DNA from 3 places in the Janthinobacterium sp. BJB301 genome. Region 1 is predicted to be linked to each of the others. Evidence: predicted binding sites of a transcription regulator. Region 1 holds the regulator's gene; each other region holds the start of a gene.
What was found. Region 1 encodes FNR, which switches genes on or off when oxygen is low (the NO sensors DNR and NnrR bind a similar motif). Its sites were predicted from a motif close to TTGATNNNNATCAA; they were not measured.
Positions count from the first base shown of each region.

Region 2: the regulator FNR is predicted to act here: its motif matches at 1,645-1,658, upstream of CSQ91_RS03330 (bacteriohemerythrin).
Region 3: the regulator FNR is predicted to act here: its motif matches at 3,679-3,692, upstream of CSQ91_RS17965 (universal stress protein).

Region 1 covers NZ_PDZJ01000004.1:59,535-65,282, forward strand. Annotated here, with positions in the region: gene ccoO (cytochrome-c oxidase, cbb3-type subunit II) at 1-250, shown strand, start outside; gene CSQ91_RS22305 (cbb3-type cytochrome oxidase subunit 3) at 252-455, shown strand; gene ccoP (cytochrome-c oxidase, cbb3-type subunit III) at 448-1,368, shown strand; gene ccoG (cytochrome c oxidase accessory protein CcoG) at 1,371-2,753, shown strand; gene CSQ91_RS22320 (FixH family protein) at 2,856-3,380, shown strand; gene fnr (fumarate/nitrate reduction transcriptional regulator Fnr) at 3,384-4,142, opposite strand; gene CSQ91_RS22330 (response regulator) at 4,392-5,748, shown strand, end outside.
Region 2 covers NZ_PDZJ01000001.1:728,877-734,624, reverse strand. Annotated here, with positions in the region: gene CSQ91_RS03340 (PepSY domain-containing protein) at 1-795, shown strand, start outside; gene CSQ91_RS03335 (hypothetical protein) at 933-1,118, shown strand; gene CSQ91_RS28845 (hypothetical protein) at 1,281-1,436, shown strand; gene CSQ91_RS03330 (bacteriohemerythrin) at 1,734-2,132, shown strand; gene CSQ91_RS28840 (hypothetical protein) at 2,136-3,002, opposite strand; gene CSQ91_RS03320 (TonB-dependent siderophore receptor) at 3,340-5,574, shown strand.
Region 3 covers NZ_PDZJ01000002.1:1,038,328-1,044,075, reverse strand. Annotated here, with positions in the region: gene CSQ91_RS17975 (NADP-dependent malic enzyme) at 1-1,685, shown strand, start outside; gene CSQ91_RS17970 (hypothetical protein) at 1,739-2,608, opposite strand; gene CSQ91_RS17965 (universal stress protein) at 2,678-3,514, opposite strand; gene CSQ91_RS17960 (response regulator) at 3,827-4,840, opposite strand; gene CSQ91_RS17955 (MHYT domain-containing protein) at 4,837-5,748, opposite strand, start outside.

The sequences.
Region 1 (5,748 bases):
CCGCACGCACTTGAACAACCCGCGCGACGTGGTGCCCGAGTCGAACATGCCGTCCTACCCCTGGCTGGCGAAGACCAAGCTGGTGCCTGACGAGATCATGCCGAAGATGCGCGCCCTGAAACGCCTGGGCCAGCCGTACAGCGATGAAGAGATCACCGCCGGCCCCGCGCAGCTGCAGGACAAGACGGAAGAAGACGCCCTGGTCGCCTATCTGCAAGGCCTCGGTACATTAATCAAAACAAGGAATTAGCATGGCAATCGAAAACCTGTTTGACAGCGCCAGCAGCGTCATGACGGTGGTTTCCTTTACGACGTTCGTGGGCATCCTGTGGTGGACGTTCAGCCGCAGCAACAGCGACTTCGACGCGGCGGCCCGCCTGCCGTTCGCCGACGACGCGCTCGACTATCCGGCCGAAGCCGAAATGACCCTGGCGAAGGAGCATAACCATGGCTGACTTTACCAATGGCTTCTGGAATATCTACATCATCGTGCTGTCCCTGCTGGGCATCATCGGCTGCGGCGTGCTGCTGTACTCGCAGTCGAAAATCAAAGTGGTCGAGGGCGCCCCCGCTGACGGCACCACGGGCCACGTCTGGGACGAGGACTTGAAGGAACTCAATACGCCGATGCCGCGCTGGTGGATGTGGTTGTTCTACATCACCATCGTCTTCTCCCTGGCGTACCTGTTCCTGTATCCGGGCCTGGGCAACTATGCCGGCAGCCTGGGCTGGAAATCGACGGGCCAGTACGAGGAAGAACTGAAGAAGGCGGAAGCCGACTACGGTCCCCTGTTCAACAAGTACCTGAGCCAGGACTTGAAGACGGTGGCCGCCGATCCGCAGGCGCAAGCCATCGGCCAGCGCCTGTTCCTGACCTACTGCGCGCAATGCCACGGTTCGGATGCACGCGGCAACAAGGGCTTCCCCAACCTGACCGACAAGGACTGGCTGTATGGCGGCGAACCCGACATCATCAAGACCACCATCCTGCACGGCCGCAATGGGCAGATGCCACCGATGGGCGCCGCCCTGGGCTCCGAAAAGGATGTCGAGAACGTGGCCCATTATGTGCTGAGCCTGTCCGGCTCGACCTCGGATCCCGTCAAGTCCGTGCTGGGCAAGGCCAAGTTCGGCGCCTGCATGGCCTGTCATGGCGCCGATGCCAAGGGTAACCAGATGCTGGGCGCGCCGAACCTGACGGACAAGACCTGGCTGTACGGCGGCAGCGCCGATACCATCATGGAAACCGTACGCAAGGGACGCAGCAACACCATGCCGGCCTTCAGCGATTTCCTCGGCGAATCCAAGGTACACGTGCTGTCGGCGTATGTCTGGAGCCTGTCGAATCCGCAGGCACCCGCAAAGTAAAAATGGAACCTCAAGTCATCAAGATGTATGCGGCCCGCGAGCAAATCTACCCTCGCGAGGCCAAAGGACGCTACGCTACCTGGCGATGGGTATGCGTATGGCTTACCCAGCTGGCGTTCTACGGCTTGCCGTGGTTGACCTGGAATGGCAGGCAAGCCCTGCTGTTCGATTTGACCACGCGCAAGTTCTACATTTTCGGCGTCGTGCTGTGGCCCCAGGATTTCATCTATCTGGCGGCCCTGCTGATCATCTGTGCGTATTTGTTGTTCCTCGTCACGGCCATTGCCGGGCGGGTGTGGTGCGGGTTCTCCTGCCCGCAAACGGTATACACGGAAATTTTCCTGTGGGTCGAACGCCGCATCGAGGGCACGCGCAGCGCGCGCATGGCCCTCGACAAGCAGGGCCCTTCCGTGCGCAAGGCCTTCAAGAAGACGGCCAAGCACCTGGTATGGGGCGCCATCGCCCTGTGGACGGGCTTTACCTTTGTCGGCTACTTCACGCCGATCAAGGAACTGGCGCAGTCGGTCACCACCCTCAATTTCGGTCCCTGGGAATGGTTCTGGGTCTTGTTCTACAGCCTGGCAACCTACGGCAACGCGGGCTGGCTGCGCGAGCAGGTGTGCAAATACATGTGCCCCTACGCGCGCTTCCAGAGCGCCATGTTCGACCAGGACACGCTGATCATCACCTACGATGCCAAGCGCGGCGAACCGCGTGGCGCCATGAGCAAGAAGGCCGGCAACAACGACAAGCTGGGCGATTGCATCGACTGTACCCTGTGCGTGCAGGTGTGTCCGACCGGCATCGATATCCGCAACGGCCTGCAGTATGAATGCATCGGCTGCGCCGCCTGCGTCGATGCCTGCAACAGCGTGATGGACAAGGTCGAGCGGCCGCGTGGCCTGATACGCTACAGCACCGACCATGCGATGGAAAACAACTTCAATTCGAAGCAGATACGCCAGCGCGCCATGCGCCCGCGCGTCTTGATCTACACTTCCATCCTGGCCCTGATCATCATCGCCGTGTGTACCTCGCTGGCCCTGCGCACGCCCCTGAAAATGGACGTGATCCGCGACCGCGGTTCGATGGGACGCGAAGTGGAGGACGGCATGATCGAAAACGTCTACCGCCTGCAGATCATGAATACGTCCGAGCAAAGCCAGCATTTTAAAATCAGCGCTTCCGGCTTGCCGGGCCTGACCTTGCTGACGCGCGAAGAAGTGACCTTGCAGCCGACGGAAACGCTGGGCTGGCCGATCCGCCTGCGCGTGCCGCACGGCGTCGGCGAGAAGGGCTCAAACAAGATTGCGATCGAATTGCAATCGCTGGACGATCCATCGCTGCATGTGCGTGAAAGCGCGGTATTCATCGTGCCACGTTAACAAGGAAAGGCGGACGGGGACCGGGTGCCCTCGCCGCCGCCACGAAGTTGCAGGAAGGCCGGTCCCCATGCGGGGACTGGCTGATTAAACAGGAGAAATATCATGTCCGACAGTCTGAAACTGCAAGCACCCGTTGCACCGTGGTACAAGCATCGCTGGCCATGGCTGCTGATGATCGGTCCCGGCCTGTCCGTGGTCGTCGGCAGCTTCATGGGCTATATCGCGTTTACGCAGCCCGATGCGCTGGTGGTGGGCGATTATTACAAGCAGGGCAAGGCGATCAACCAGGATTTGAAGCGCGACACGATCGCCAGCGACCTGGCCATGGATACGCGCCTGTCATATGACGTGGCTGCAGCGCGCCTCAGTGGTTCCGTGCACAGCTTCGGCAAGGCCTATCAGGCGCCTTTGCTGCTGCACCTGGCGCATGCGACCCTGCCGGAAAAGGATATCAAGCTGCTGGTGCAGCCCGATGCGGCCGGCAATTTTTCCGTAGCACTGCCGATGCTCGAACGCAGCCGCTGGCAAGTGCTGGTGGAAAACGACAAACGCGAGTGGCGCCTGTCCGGCATCTGGACCTGGCCCCTGCAACGCAGCATCGCGCTACATGCGGACGAGGAACTGTAAGTCTTATTTGCAGACGTCCGTGCCGGCCGTAATGGCTTTCAACTTGGCCGGCTGCAGGATTTCGATCTCGCGGTTCGAGACGCGCAGCCAGCCTTCCTTCTTGAATTTCGACAATAAGCGGCTGACGCTTTCGATGGTCAGGCCCAGATAGTTACCGATTTCCTCACGCGACATGCGCAACTGGAAATTGCTGCCCGAATAGCCGCGTGCTTCATAGCGCGACGCCAGGTTGACGATGAAGGCGGCAAAACGCTGAGTCGCCTGCATATTGCCCAGCAATAGCATGACGCTTTGCTCGCGCGTGATTTCCTGGCTCATCATGCGGTGGAAATGACGCAGCAGGGTCGGCATATTGCCCAGCAATTGTTCCAGGCTGGAAAACGGAATTTCACACACTTCACTGTCTTCCAGCGCCACCGCATTACAGTGGTGGCGGTCGGCGCTGATGGCATCCATGCCCAGCAGTTCACCGGCCATCTGGAAACCCGTCACCTGCTCTTCGCCACCCGGATTGATCTGGTAGGTCTTGAAGTGCCCGAGGCGGATCGCGTACAGATTCTGGAACGAGTCGCCGATGCGGAACAGCGAGGCCCCACGCACGATCTTGCGGCGGCGGCCGATGATCTGGTCCAGCCTATCCATGTCGCCCACATCGAGGCCCATCGGCAGGCACAATTGATGCATGCTGCAGGTCGAGCATCGTGCACGCAACGCCTCCACGTTCACGGTGGGCAAGGTGGGAGTGAGTAGCGCTTCAGTCATGTCGGTACCTTTTAGAAAATGCAACAACAAGTTTACTGCATACAGCTGCATACAGGGTTGCCGTATGCCAATTTCACCGTAAATTCGGCGAATAAACGACGTCCAGCCTTTAATTATATGGCAACATCGTCAAAAGCCCATACGGGGCGGGCAATTTGCGCGGCGGCGCTTGCCAAGCTGGGGTATTGATAGGAAAATTCCTGACAGCATTATCTGCCGCCTGTGCCGCCCGGCACTGAAAAGGAAATCATGAAGCCTCTCGGCATTAAAGCAAAAGTCGCGCTGGCCACCAGCCTGACCTCGATCGCCATGATCGCGCTGGTCACCATGATCCAGGTGCAGCACATGCGCGACGACTTCACCCGAGTACTGCTGAGCCAGCAGTCATCGCTGATCAGCCGCACCGCTGCCGAGCTCGACGACAAGCTGGGCATGCTGCTGCAGATTGTCACCCTGACGGCCAGGCAGCAGCCGCCGGAACTGATCGCCCAGCCCGCCAAACTGCGCGAATACTATGCGCGCCGCTCGATGCTGGTGCTGTTCGACGACGTGCTGGTGCTCGACGCGCATGGCGCCATCGTGGCCGACATGCCGGAAGTGACGGGGCGCGCCGGCATCAACGTCGCCGAGCGCGAGTATTTCCAGACCGTCCTGCGCACGCGCCAGCCCATGATTACCGAGCCGATGCTGGGCAAGTCGAGCGGCATGCCCATCGTGCAGATGGTGGCGCCCGTGCTGGCCGCCGATGGCCAGGTGGCCGGCGTGGTGATCGGCGTGCTGCGCCTGTACAAGGACAATCTGCTGGGCCGCCTGCGCTCGGAAAAGATCGGCAAGAGCGGCTATTACTTCATCCTCACGCGCGGCGCCGTGCCGCGCTACGTGCTGCACCCCGATACCAGCCGTTTGCTGCAGCCGCGCAAGCCGAACGCCAACCTGACGACCACCCAGCTGCTGAAGGAGGATGGCGAAGGCAGCATGGTCAGCACCAACAGCCGCGGCATCACGGCCGTCAACAGCTTCAAGCGCCTGAAATCCGTGAACTGGCTGCTGGCCGCCTCGCTGCCCGTCGAGGATGCCTTCGAACCGTTCGATGGCGTACTGTACCGGCTGGTGCTGTGGAGCATCCTCGCTTCGCTGCTGGCCGCCTTTGTTCTGGGCTTGGTCACCGTACGCCTGCTGTCGCCGCTGGTGCGCCTGCGCGACACCCTGCTGGCCCTGCGCACCAGCGGCAGCCGTTTCACCCCCGTGCCGGTACAGCAGCGCGACGAGATCGGCGAACTGACGGAAGCGTTCAACGGCCTGATGAGCGAACGCGACCGCCTTCAGCAGGAACTCGAAGCGCGCGCGGCGGAGCTGGAGCAGGAACGCGACCGGGCCGAGGCGGCCAACCGTGCCAAGAGCGATTTCGTGGCCAACATGAGCCATGAAATCCGCACGCCCCTCAATGCCGTGCTGGGCATGGTGTATTTGCTGGGCAATACCAGGCTCGACACGGAACAGCGCAAGTACCTGACCATGGTCAGAGTGGCGGGCCAGTCGCTGCTGGGCATCCTCAACGATGTGCTCGACTATTCGAAGATAGAGGCGCGCCGCATGGAATTGTCGC
Region 2 (5,748 bases), on a different contig from region 1:
GAAGCGTCATATGCCGAGTGGCGCCTGGCGCGCCGCGTGCTGCTCAACCCGGGCAGCCTGGGCGGCGAACTGCATGAAATCACCTTGACGGGTCCGGCCGATGCCACCTGGGACGCGGGCGCGCTGGCGGAAATCATCCCATGCAATGCGGACGGCAGCGATGGCGAGGCAGGCAGTGCCCATCACGCGCCGCGCAGCTATTCGCTCGCTTCGCTGCCATCCGATGGCGAACTGCAATTGCTCGTGCGTCAGGAGCGCCATGCGGGCGATGACAACCAGGGCTATGGCGTCTGTTCCGGCTGGCTCACGCGCTTCGCCCCGCTGGACACCCCCATCCGCCTGCGCCTGCAAGCCAATCCCGCCTTCGCGCCCGCCCTGGTCGACGTGCCCTGCATTTACATCGGCAACGGTTCCGGCCTGGCCGGCTTGCGTGCGCATTTGCGCGCGCGCCAGCGGGCGGGACTGGCCCGCAACTGGCTGCTGTTCGGCGAGCGCCAGCAAGCTTTTGACAGTATCTGCGGCGCAGAGTTGCAAGGCTGGCTGGACGCTGGCCACCTGGCACGCCTGGACCGCGTCTTTTCGCGCGATGGTGAAACACGGCAATACGTGCAGGACAGCCTGCGCGCCAGCGCCGGCGAACTGCGCGACTGGCTGGCGCAAGGGGCCATCGTCTACGTGTGCGGCAGCCTGCAAGGCATGGCGACAGGAATCGATGCTGTACTGCAAGAAGTACTGGGCCAGGAGGGACTCGATGCCTTGCTGGCGGCCGGACGCTACCGTCGCGACGTGTATTGATCTACATCAACCCGCCCCCGGCGCCGCCCGGCTATGTGGGCAGGCGCACAGTCAGCGCCTGCCATCGGACTACAGTAGCGGCATGGCGGCATGGAGACATATCCGCGCCGCCCCACCCACAGTCTGCGAGGCTAGCCATGAAAAACCCCTGGATGAGCATGTACCTGAGCGCCGCCAACCGCATCGCCAACACGGCGCGCGGCCATGCCACGGCCGCCGTCAAGCGCGAAGCGGCGAAAAATACGCGGCAATTGACGCAAGTGTGGTTCGATTCCTTCCTGCCCCCGGCAGGCAAGCCACGGCGCGGGCGCAAGGCGAAGTAGCCCCCGGCAGCAGGCGAACTGGTGCAGTGCATCACAGCAATAAGTTGAAGTTACGACCAGGTGGGCTAAACTGCAAGCATGGAATAAAGATATGCGTACGCGATTGAAGTGACCGGCAGGCGCCGCACCCCCGCGCCGCCACCGGCTCATCAGGAGACGACCATGTTGACGCTCAAAGTGCTGGCCTGCCTTGCCCTGTCGGCCTTGATGCTCGTGCCCCTCGTGCTGAGGGATACGATGCAAACGTCCGCCGGGCAGCAATTGCAGGTGCCGAATGTCGATGCGCAAGGCATGTGGGCCCACTGGCCTAAACAATAAGACGCGCGGCTGAGAAAACGTCGCTGACTGCGTTGCCGGGCCTCGTCGTACATTCGTACTGCCTTCGGCGCGGCGCCTTGCCAGCGGCGTTTTTCAGCGGCGCTCGGTAACACGTCGCATCGATGAAAACCGCTTGATTGCGGGTGGGGATTTGTTCTCTCCTCCCATTTATTTTTGCCTTGATTTGCTCCCCCTCTTCGCCGTACTTTTGATCCAGATCATGGATTTCCACCTTTGCTGCGCCCAAACTGGAACAGTCCGCTTCGCACCGTGACGGACTTAACCTGGAGTATCGGCATGGGTAAATCGCATTGGAAGGATGAGATGGCGCTGGGGGTTCCCGTCATCGACGAGGCGCATGAGGCGCTGTTTCAGGAGCTGGCGCGGCTGCAGCAGTTGGGCGACCAGCATTTCAGCGTGGCGTTTCGCGAACTGATCGCGGCCGTCGAACGCGACTTCCGCGAGGAAGAGGATTTGATGGAGCAGATCGCCTTTCCTTCGCTGGCCAACCACCGCGAACAGCATGCGCGCGTGCTCAGCGGCTTGCACCATGCCTGGGCCGCCGTCGATGAGGGCGACCTGGAACAGGGCCGCCATGCGCTGTCGCCCTTGCCGCAATGGCTGATCTTCCATCAGGCCACGATGGACCTGGCCCTGGCGGCGGCGCTGGAAATGGTGCAGCGCCAGCCAAACTGACCTCTACAGCAGCAGCACCGTGGCTTGCTCGGGCATGACGACGCGGTAGTGTCCCGGGTATTTGTCTTCGCCGTCGAAAATCTTGCAAAACACGGGTTGGTTGATGTCATTCACGGCCGACTCGTTCATGGGCAAGGTGGCGATCAGTTGCTCGCCATCCATCAACTGCAAGGCGCTGCCCCGCTCGGCCGCGCAAAACGCCAGCGATTGCACGTCGCTGGCGAACGGCCGCTTGTACCATGGCGTGATGGCTCGCACCGCGCGCCTGGCGTCCTGCAAGACCTGTCCCACGCGCGTGACGTTCCAGGCATCGCGCGCCACAGACGGCTGGAGGACGATATTCGCCGTCAGCTCCCCCCGGCCCTTGTTCACCAGGAAAGTGCCGTCCTGCGCGGCGATGTCATCGTTGAGCGGCACGACAAACACCCCGCCGCTGGAGACCTTGATCGGCACAGGCGCACCATTGCCTTGCAAGGCCACGCGCACGTCGTCGATGGTGGCGCTCAGCTTGGCCGGAATCAGGCGCAGGGCCATGACCACGCTGCCGCTCGACACTTGCCACACTTTCCTGGCCGTCAGATAACTTTCGCGGTAAGCCGTGAAACGGATGCGCGGCGCCTTGGCGTCGCTGCTGGCCGTGATCGTCACCATTTGCGGTGGCAAGGCTTCGTCTGCGCTCGCCGCTGGCGCCGGTGCCGGTGCCGGTGCCGCGGCGGGTATGACAGGCGTGGCAGGCGCAAGGGTTGGCGATACGGCGGCGGGCACGCTGGCGCTCTGCAGCGGCGCGGGAACAGCCGGCGGCGCGTGTTCCTGGGCCTGGCCCAGCGACACGACACACAACCATCCGGCACAAGCGATCCATGTACGCATGCATTTCTTTCAATGAGGAAAATATTTTATCAGCGCCTGCATTATCGCAGAAGGCCCGCCGATGCGCCGCCCCGGGTCTGCCTGCACTCCTGTCTGCACTCTTTTGGTGCGCACGCTTGATTATTTGGCAAATATCGCCTATATTGATAATGATTCTTATTCACGAAAGTGGCGGGAATCGCGCGCCCTTCTTTTCCACTGCCCGACCGCGCCGGGCCTTGCGGTGGAACTGCTATCCAAGCCAGACCACGGGCCAGCATCACGCCATCCCCCCAGCTACTGCGCACCTCGCCAGACGAGATAGGAAAACACACGACTACAATATTCCAGGAAAATGATGCAATCGACTACCGTATTTTCTTCTTCGCACCAGCCCGCCTTGCGCCCCCTCCCAAGCCTGTTGCACATCGCCCTGCTGAGCCTTGCCGCCGGCGTGGTCCTGCCGGCACAGGCTGCCGACGCCGCTGCGGCCGACGTCACCATGCCAGCCGTCACCGTGCTGGGCCAGTCGACGGCTACCACGGAAGGCACGCAGTCATACACGGCGGGCGAAGCGCGCAGCGCCACGCGCATGGACCTGTCCTTGCGCGAAACGCCGCAATCGGTCAGCGTCATCACGCGCCAGCTGCTCGATGACTTGGGCGCCGTGCGCCTGGACCAGGCGCTGGCACAGACGACGGGCATCCAGGTGGGACAGAACGATACGGAGCGCACGACCTTTTATGCGCGCGGCTTCGGCATCGACAATATCCAGATCGACGGCATGGCGCGCGGCGGCAATGCGCCATTGCAAGACACGATCCTGTACGACCGCATCGAGGTCGTGCGCGGCGCCACCGGCCTGATGGGCGGCACGGGCGACCCGTCGGCCACCATCAACATGATACGCAAGCGGCCGACGAAGGAATTCCAGGCCAGCGCCGGCCTGATCATGGGCCGCTGGGATGACCAGCGCGTCGAGGCCGACCTCTCCACGCCGCTGAACGCGGAGGGCAGCGTGCGTGCGCGCACAGCCCTGGCCTGGCAAAAACGCGATTCCTACCTGGACATGTATCACGAACGCAAGACGGTCGGCATGGTCATCGTCGAGGCGGACGTGCGCCCCGGCACCCTGCTGACGGCCGGCGTCGATTTCCAGGACAACAAGCCCACGGGCGCCACCTGGGGCGCCGTGCCGTACTGGAACGCAGATGGCAGCCTGGCCAATTTGCCGCGCAACACCAGTTTCACGACGCCATGGAGCACCTGGGCCAACAAGCAGCACACGCTATTCACATCGCTGGACCAGCGCCTGCCCGGTAACTGGAATATGCACCTGGGCTATGCGCGCACGGAAAGCACGAACCGCACCACCGTCGCCTATGCGGGCGCGGGCCATCCCGACCCGGCTACCGGTGAAGGCATGCGCCTGTGGACGGGCGCCTGGGGCGCAGGCAAGAAGAACAGCGACAATTTCGACGTGTACGCCAGCGGTCCCTTCACCTTGCTGGGACGCAAGCACACGGCCATCGTCGGCTGGAACGGCGGCAACCAGCGCTCGCGCTCGCTGGGCGGCGAAGCGGAAATCAATTACCCGGACTTCATCCCCGATTACCGCAGCTGGACGGGCAACATCCCCCGTCCCGTGTTCCACCCGGACGGTTCGCACACGGAAACCGTGACGCGCCTGGCGGGCGGCTATGTGGCCACGCGTTTGAGCCTGGCCGACCCGCTGCACCTGATCATCGGCGCGCGCAGCAGCACGTACCGCACGGATACGCGCAACTACGATACGCGAGGCGTGCACACGGACAACAGCGACTTCGTGGAAACGCGCAATGAAGTCACGCCGTATGTGGGCGCCGTGTTCGACATCAACAAGCAATTTTCGGCCTACGCCAGCTTCACGCAGCTGTTCAACCCGCAATCGAGCAAGGACCGCAACAACCAGTTCCTGGCGCCGGAAACGGGCGACAATGCGGAACTGGGCATCAAGGGCGAGTTCTATGAAGGCAAGCTGAATGCATCGGCCGCCCTGTTCCACACGAAGAAAAAGAACCTGGCGGAACTCGACCGCACGGTGCCTCCCGGCTTCTTGCTGCCCGACGGCGGCCAGGCCATGGTGGCCAATGGCGCCGGCGTGACGGCCAAGGGCGTGGAATTCGACGTCTCCGGCCAGATCACGCCCGCCTGGGAAGCGAGTGGCGGCTATACCTACCTGCACGCGGCCGAGGCCGATGGCCGCCGCGCCGCCAGCACGCAGCCGCGCCATTTGCTGCGCCTGGCCACCAGCTATCGCTTCGACGGCAGCCTGGCTGGCCTGAAAGCGGGCGCCAGCATGACGGCGCAAAGCGCCACCTACAGTGAGTCGTGGTACGGCCGCCCGCCATCGGGCACGATCACGGATATCCCGCAGGCCGGCTATGCACTGGTCAACGCCATGGCCAGCTATGCGCTCAGCAAGCATGCCAGCGTGCAGTTGAACGTGAATAACTTGCTCGATAAAAAGTACTACCGCAACGTGGGCTTCTTCGACGGCGTGTTCTGGGGCGAACCGCGCAACATCAGCCTGGCCGTGCGCACGGCGTTTTAAATAAGCGCATCGCCGGCGCCAGCACGGCGGACGAAGCCCTGTCCGCCGTGCCGTGAATGGCAATGATCTGCGCGATAGCGCATTCATTGATATGGAATTGAAATAGGCAACAATCAGCCATGAACACGTCCTTGAGTTAGTGATTTTTTGATATTATCAAAAATTTAAAACAGG
Region 3 (5,748 bases), on a different contig from region 1:
GCCTGGACCTGATCGTCGATCTGGGCTTCCCGCTGAAAAATATTTACGTCACCGACCTGGCCGGTGTCGTCTACAAGGGCCGCACGGAACTGATGGACCCGGACAAGGAACGCTTCGCGCAAGATACGCCGCTGCGCACCTTGGGCGAGATCATCCCGGATGCCGACATTTTCCTCGGCGTCTCCGCCGGCGGCGTGCTGAAACAGGACATGGTGCGCAAGATGGCGCCGAATCCATTGATCCTGGCGCTGGCCAACCCGAACCCGGAAATCCTGCCGGAAGAAGTCAAGGCCGTGCGCAGCGACGCCATCATCGCCACGGGCCGTTCGGACTATCCGAACCAGGTCAACAACGTGCTGTGCTTCCCGTACATCTTCCGCGGCGCCCTCGATTGCGGCGCGACGACGATCACGCGCGAAATGGAAATCGCCGTCGTGCACGCGATCGCCGACCTGGCGCATGCCGAGCAGTCGGACATCGTCGCGACCACCTATGGCATCAGCAACCTGTCGTTCGGTCCTGAATACCTGATCCCGATGCCGTTCGATCCGCGTTTGCTGATCAAGATCGCGCCAGCGGTGGCCAAGGCGGCCGAGGATTCCGGCGTCGCCACGCGTCCGATCAAGGACTTGCAAGCGTACGCGGACAGCCTGCAGCAATTCGTCTACCGCAGCGGTACCTTCATGAAGCCGCTGTTCCTGATGGCCAAATCCACGCCGGCCGAACTCAAACGCATCGTCTACGCCGAAGGCGAAGAAGAGCGCGTGCTGCGCGCCGTGCAAGTGGTGGTCGATGAAAAACTGGCGCGTCCTATCCTGGTCGGCCGTCCGCCCGTGCTCGAAGCGCGCATCCAGAAGTTCGGCCTGCGCCTGAAGCAGGGCGTCGACTTCGACGTCATCAACCCGGACTTCGACGAGCGCTATCGCGATTACTGGAACACGTATTACGCGATGACGAGCCGCAAGGGCGTCACCGAGGAATACGCGAAGCTGGAAATGCGCCGCCGCCACACCCTGATCGGTTCGATGATGATCCACAAGGGCGACGCCGACGGCATGATCTGCGGCACCTTCGGCACCACCCAGCTGCACCTGAAATACATCGACCAGGTGCTGGGCAAGCGCGCCGGCAGCAACGTGTATGCCGCCATGAACGTCCTGATCATGCCGGAACGCCAGCTGGTGATGGTCGACACGCACGTCAATGAAAACCCGGACGCCGAGCAATTGGCCGAGATCACCATCATGGCCGCCGAAGAGATGACCCGTTTCGGCCTGTCGCCACGCGCGGCCCTGCTGTCGCACTCGAATTTCGGTTCCAGCGACAGCGCTTCGGCGCAAAAGATGCGCGCCGCCCTGGCCATCATCAAGGAACGCGCGCCGGACCTGGAAATCGACGGCGAAATGCACGGCGATACGGCCCTGGACAGCAAGCTGCGTCAAAAAATCATGCCTAATTCGGCACTGAAGAACGACGCCAACCTGCTCGTCATGCCGAACATCGAATCGGCCAACATCGCCTACAACCTGGTGAAGACGGCGGCCGGCAACGGCATCGCCGTGGGGCCGATCCTGCTCGGCTGCGCCAAGCCCGTGCACATCCTGACGCCATCGGCCACCGTGCGCCGTATCGTCAACATGACGGCGCTGTGCGTCGTTGACGCGGTAGCGCAACGCAAAGCCTAAGCTTTTAGCTGCCGCCTGAAAGCCGCGCCATCCGCAAGGAGGCGCGGCTTTTTTTACATGGGCGGCACGGGCAGGGCTGCGGCGGGCGGATGGCGGCGCAGGTAGTAATGGCGGTACAGCATGATCTCGCCCCATACCAGCAGCAGCGCCGCCAGCGCGAACAGGCCTAGCGTGATCTTGAGCGAATTGAAATAGGCGCCGGCTTGCCGTTTGATGGCGTCGATGAAAATCATCGGCACTGACTTGTCGAGTTTGCTGAAGTCGGCATGGCGCGCCACGTCGGTGGTCAGGCGCACGGCCAGATCGGTGCCCAGCGCGGCCAGTTCGCCCGTCGCCTGGCCACGGAAGTTGGCGCCCTTGAGCGCTTCGCCGAGCAGGCCGACCCTGGCGATCAGCTGTTCCTGCAGCACCTGCGTCAGCAGCACGCTGCCGCGGCGCAGAATGAATTCATTGATCCAGCGCGCCTTGCTGCGTTCCCAGTAGCTGCTGGATGTGGGCTGGTAATACATGCCTTGCACGAATGGTTCCAGCAGGCTGCGCACGCTGATGGGCTGGCCCGGGGCGATCAGCTTGACCTGCTGTTCCAGGTAGACGCGCAGCGCCGGCATCTGTGCTTCGACCACGGGCTGCAAGTCGCGCTCGAGGGCCTGGTTGACCACGCGGTGCACGCTGTGCACGGCGCCAAAGCCGGCACCGAGGAGCGGCAGCGCGAGCAGGATCAGCACATAGCTGAGCTTGGCGGCCACATGCCAGGCGCGGGGACGGCGCACCAGCAGGCATTTTCTGGCCAGCTGGTAGCAGATGCCGAGCGCCAGCACGAAGCCGGCCGCGCTGCACAGCAGCATCCACGGCAGGGCGGTCCACAGCAGTTCGCCGCCGAATGGCGCCAGGCTATTGCCCCAATTGACGAGTTGTTGGTTCATGTACATTGCTTTGATATGGATAAACAGGCAAGTATATCCATTGTGCAACGACATGGAGCGCGCTTGGTTTCAGTGCGCCATCAGCACGGGCAAGGTCATCTGGCGCAAGATCGTTTCCGTCACGCCGCCGAGTAAAATTTCGCGGAAGCGCGCGTGGCCGTAGCCGCCCATCACCAGCAGGTCCGCATGCACTTCGGCGGCCATGGCCAGCAGCGCCGCGCCGATGTCGCCCGTGGCGATGGCAGGACGCACTTCGACGGGCACGCCATGGCGGCTCAGGTAGGCGGCGATGTCGGCGCCCGGATGGCGGGCCGGCTGTGCATGGCCGGCCGGCGGGTGCAGCAGGGCCAGCACCACCAGGCGCGCCGCGCGCAAGAGGGGCAGGGCGTGGCCGATGGCGCGCGTCGCTTCCATGCTGCCATCCCAGGCCACCACGACGGTGTTGTCGATCTGCGTGAACTTGCCGCTGCGCGGCACGATCAGCACGGGACGGGCCGCGTTCAGCATCACGTAGGGCACCAGGTCGCTCATGGCGCCGGGCAGCGCTTCGCTGTCGTCGTGCTGGCTCAGCACCGTCAAGTCGCTGTAGCGGGCGCTGACGGCCATGCCGCCATCCTCATCGTCTTCGATCAGGCGCCGCTCCAGCGAGACGGTGCCGGCCTGGCGCGCCAGCGTTTCAAACTGGTCGAGGGCCTGTTCCGCCTGCCCATGCAGGGCGTTGATCTGCGCCGCCACGGCGCTGCCGCGCATGCCGCGGTTGTTTTCCACGTAAAAGCGCGACAGGCCCGCCATGGCGGCGCCGATCAGGTGCGCCTGGTGCGCGTGCGCCAGCCGTGCCGCGATGGCGATGCGCTGCGGCGCATGGCGCGACAGGTCGGCGTGGACGAGGATGGATTTATAGGCCATGTTGTCATTCGCTAGTCAGGATGGCAACAAGGCTAGAACGGCAACACGGGCAAGTCCAGCATTGCCTTGCTGGCGGGCGGTTTTCTTATGCTGGGCTTGATGTGGGTCAAAAAAACACGGGCCATGGCCATCCGCAAGTCCACAGCCAGGAAATGCTGATCCATTTGATGTGCATCAAAATGTCTGGCCCGTCGCCAGCCATAATGACATTGAACTCCTTGCCTTTCCAGTGGTCTGCATCGGCGCCGGCGCCATCTGTCCGGCACTTCCCTGTGTGACGCAACAACGCTGGCCGTGGCGGGAGTTCATTCTTCAAGCGGGCGCGTGGTGTTCCTCTTTCTCTGCCCAGCGCAGCCGGATGGCGTCGATGGCGGGCAGTTCCTGCACAAACAGCGCGACCAGCCGCGCATCGAAATGGCTGCCTTGTTGCGCTTGCAGATAACCCACGGCGTCCAGCACCGACCACGCGCGCTTGTACGGGCGCACCGAGGTCAGCGCGTCGAAGACGTCGGCCACGGCGACGATGCGCCCCGCCAGGGGAATCGCTTCGCCCTCCAAGCCGTTCGGGTAGCCGCTGCCATCCCATTTTTCATGGTGCGACAGGGCGATCTCGCGCGCCAGCGCCAGCATGCCGCCTTGCGCATGTTCGCCGATGATGTCGCCGCCGATGCGCGCGTGCGTCTGCATGATGGCCCATTCATCCGCGTCGAGCTTGCCCGGCTTTTGCAGGATGCGGTCGGGGATGCCGATCTTGCCCACGTCGTGCATGGGCGCCGCGTGCAGCAGGTCGTCAGCGGCGGTCTCGTCCATGCCGGCGGCCACGCCCAGCAGGCGCGCGTAATGGCTCATGCGGATCACGTGCAGGCCCGTTTCATTGTCCTTGTATTCGGCCGCCAGGCCCAGGCGCTGGACGATCTGCAGCCGCGTTTCCTTCAGTTCGTCGATGCGCACCAGCGACAGGTGCGTGCGCACGCGGGCGCGCACGATGGCGGGACTGAGCGGCTTGGTGATGTAATCGACGGCGCCCGCTTCAAAACCACTGAGTTCGTCGCGCATGTCATTCAGGGCCGTGACGAAAATGACGGGAATGGCGGCCGTCAGTGGCGCGGCTTTCAGCTGGCGGCAGGCGTCGTGGCCGCTCATGCCCGGCATCATCACGTCGAGCAGGATCAGGGCCGGGCGTTCCTGCTGCGCCAGTTCCAGTGCCCGCGCGCCATCCTTGGCGAACAGCAGCGCGTAGTCGTTCTGCAATATCTGGCGCAGCAATTGCAAATTGGCCGCCTCGTCGTCGACGACGAGAATCACGGGCCTGGCGGGTGCATTCATGGGGACTCCGGTGCGAAGGTGTGCAGCAAGTCGTGCAGGAGCGACTGCGCGAGGGTGAAATCGAAATCGTCGATGGCATGCCGCAGCGGCGCCAGCGCGTCCGCTTGCGTGCCCATGGCGTGCTGCAACTGTGCTTGCGCCGCGTCATCGAGTTCGCCGCGCCGCAAGGCGTGCAGCAGGGAGCTGGCCGCTTGCCGGGCGGCGGGCGCGTCGATGGCAGCCGCCGTTGCCGCCGGCAATGCAGTCGGCGCCAGCCGGGCGATGGCGGCCACGGCCGCCGGCCATTGCGTCAGCAGGGCGCCCAGCATCTCGTCGAGCTGCCGTGCCGTGGCGGAGCCGGGGCTGGCGCAGCATTGCTCCAGCGCCGCCAGGCTGGCGGCCAGCTGTTCCAGGCCGAGATTGGCTGCCACGCCGCGCAGCTGGTGACTCTGCGGCAAGAGCGCCGCGTGGTCGCGCGCCTCGATGGCGGCCAGCAGGGCAGGCGGCAAGCGGGGATGCTCGCGTGCGAAACGGGCCAGCGCCGCGTGGTAGGCACTGTCGTTGCCGGCCCAGCGCTGCAGGGCGCCCGCATGGTGCAGCACCCGTCCGCCAGCGGGCGCCGCCGGTTCGTCGCCATCGTCGCCCGTTTCTGCCGCCAGGCCCAGCACGCGGGCGATTTCCTGCGACAGCGCCTGCCACTCGACGGGCTTGGTGGCGAAACCGTCCATGCCGGCCGCCCGCGCCGCCTTGCGGTGCGCATCGAGCACGCTGGCCGTCATGGCGATCACGGGCACGCGCGGGCGGCCATCGCGCAGGGCGGCGGCACGGATGGCTTGCGTGGCGGCCAGGCCATCCATGCGCGGCATCTGCAAGTCCAGCAGCAGAATGTCGAAGTCGTCCTGCTGCGCCAGCTGCAAGGCTTGCGCGCC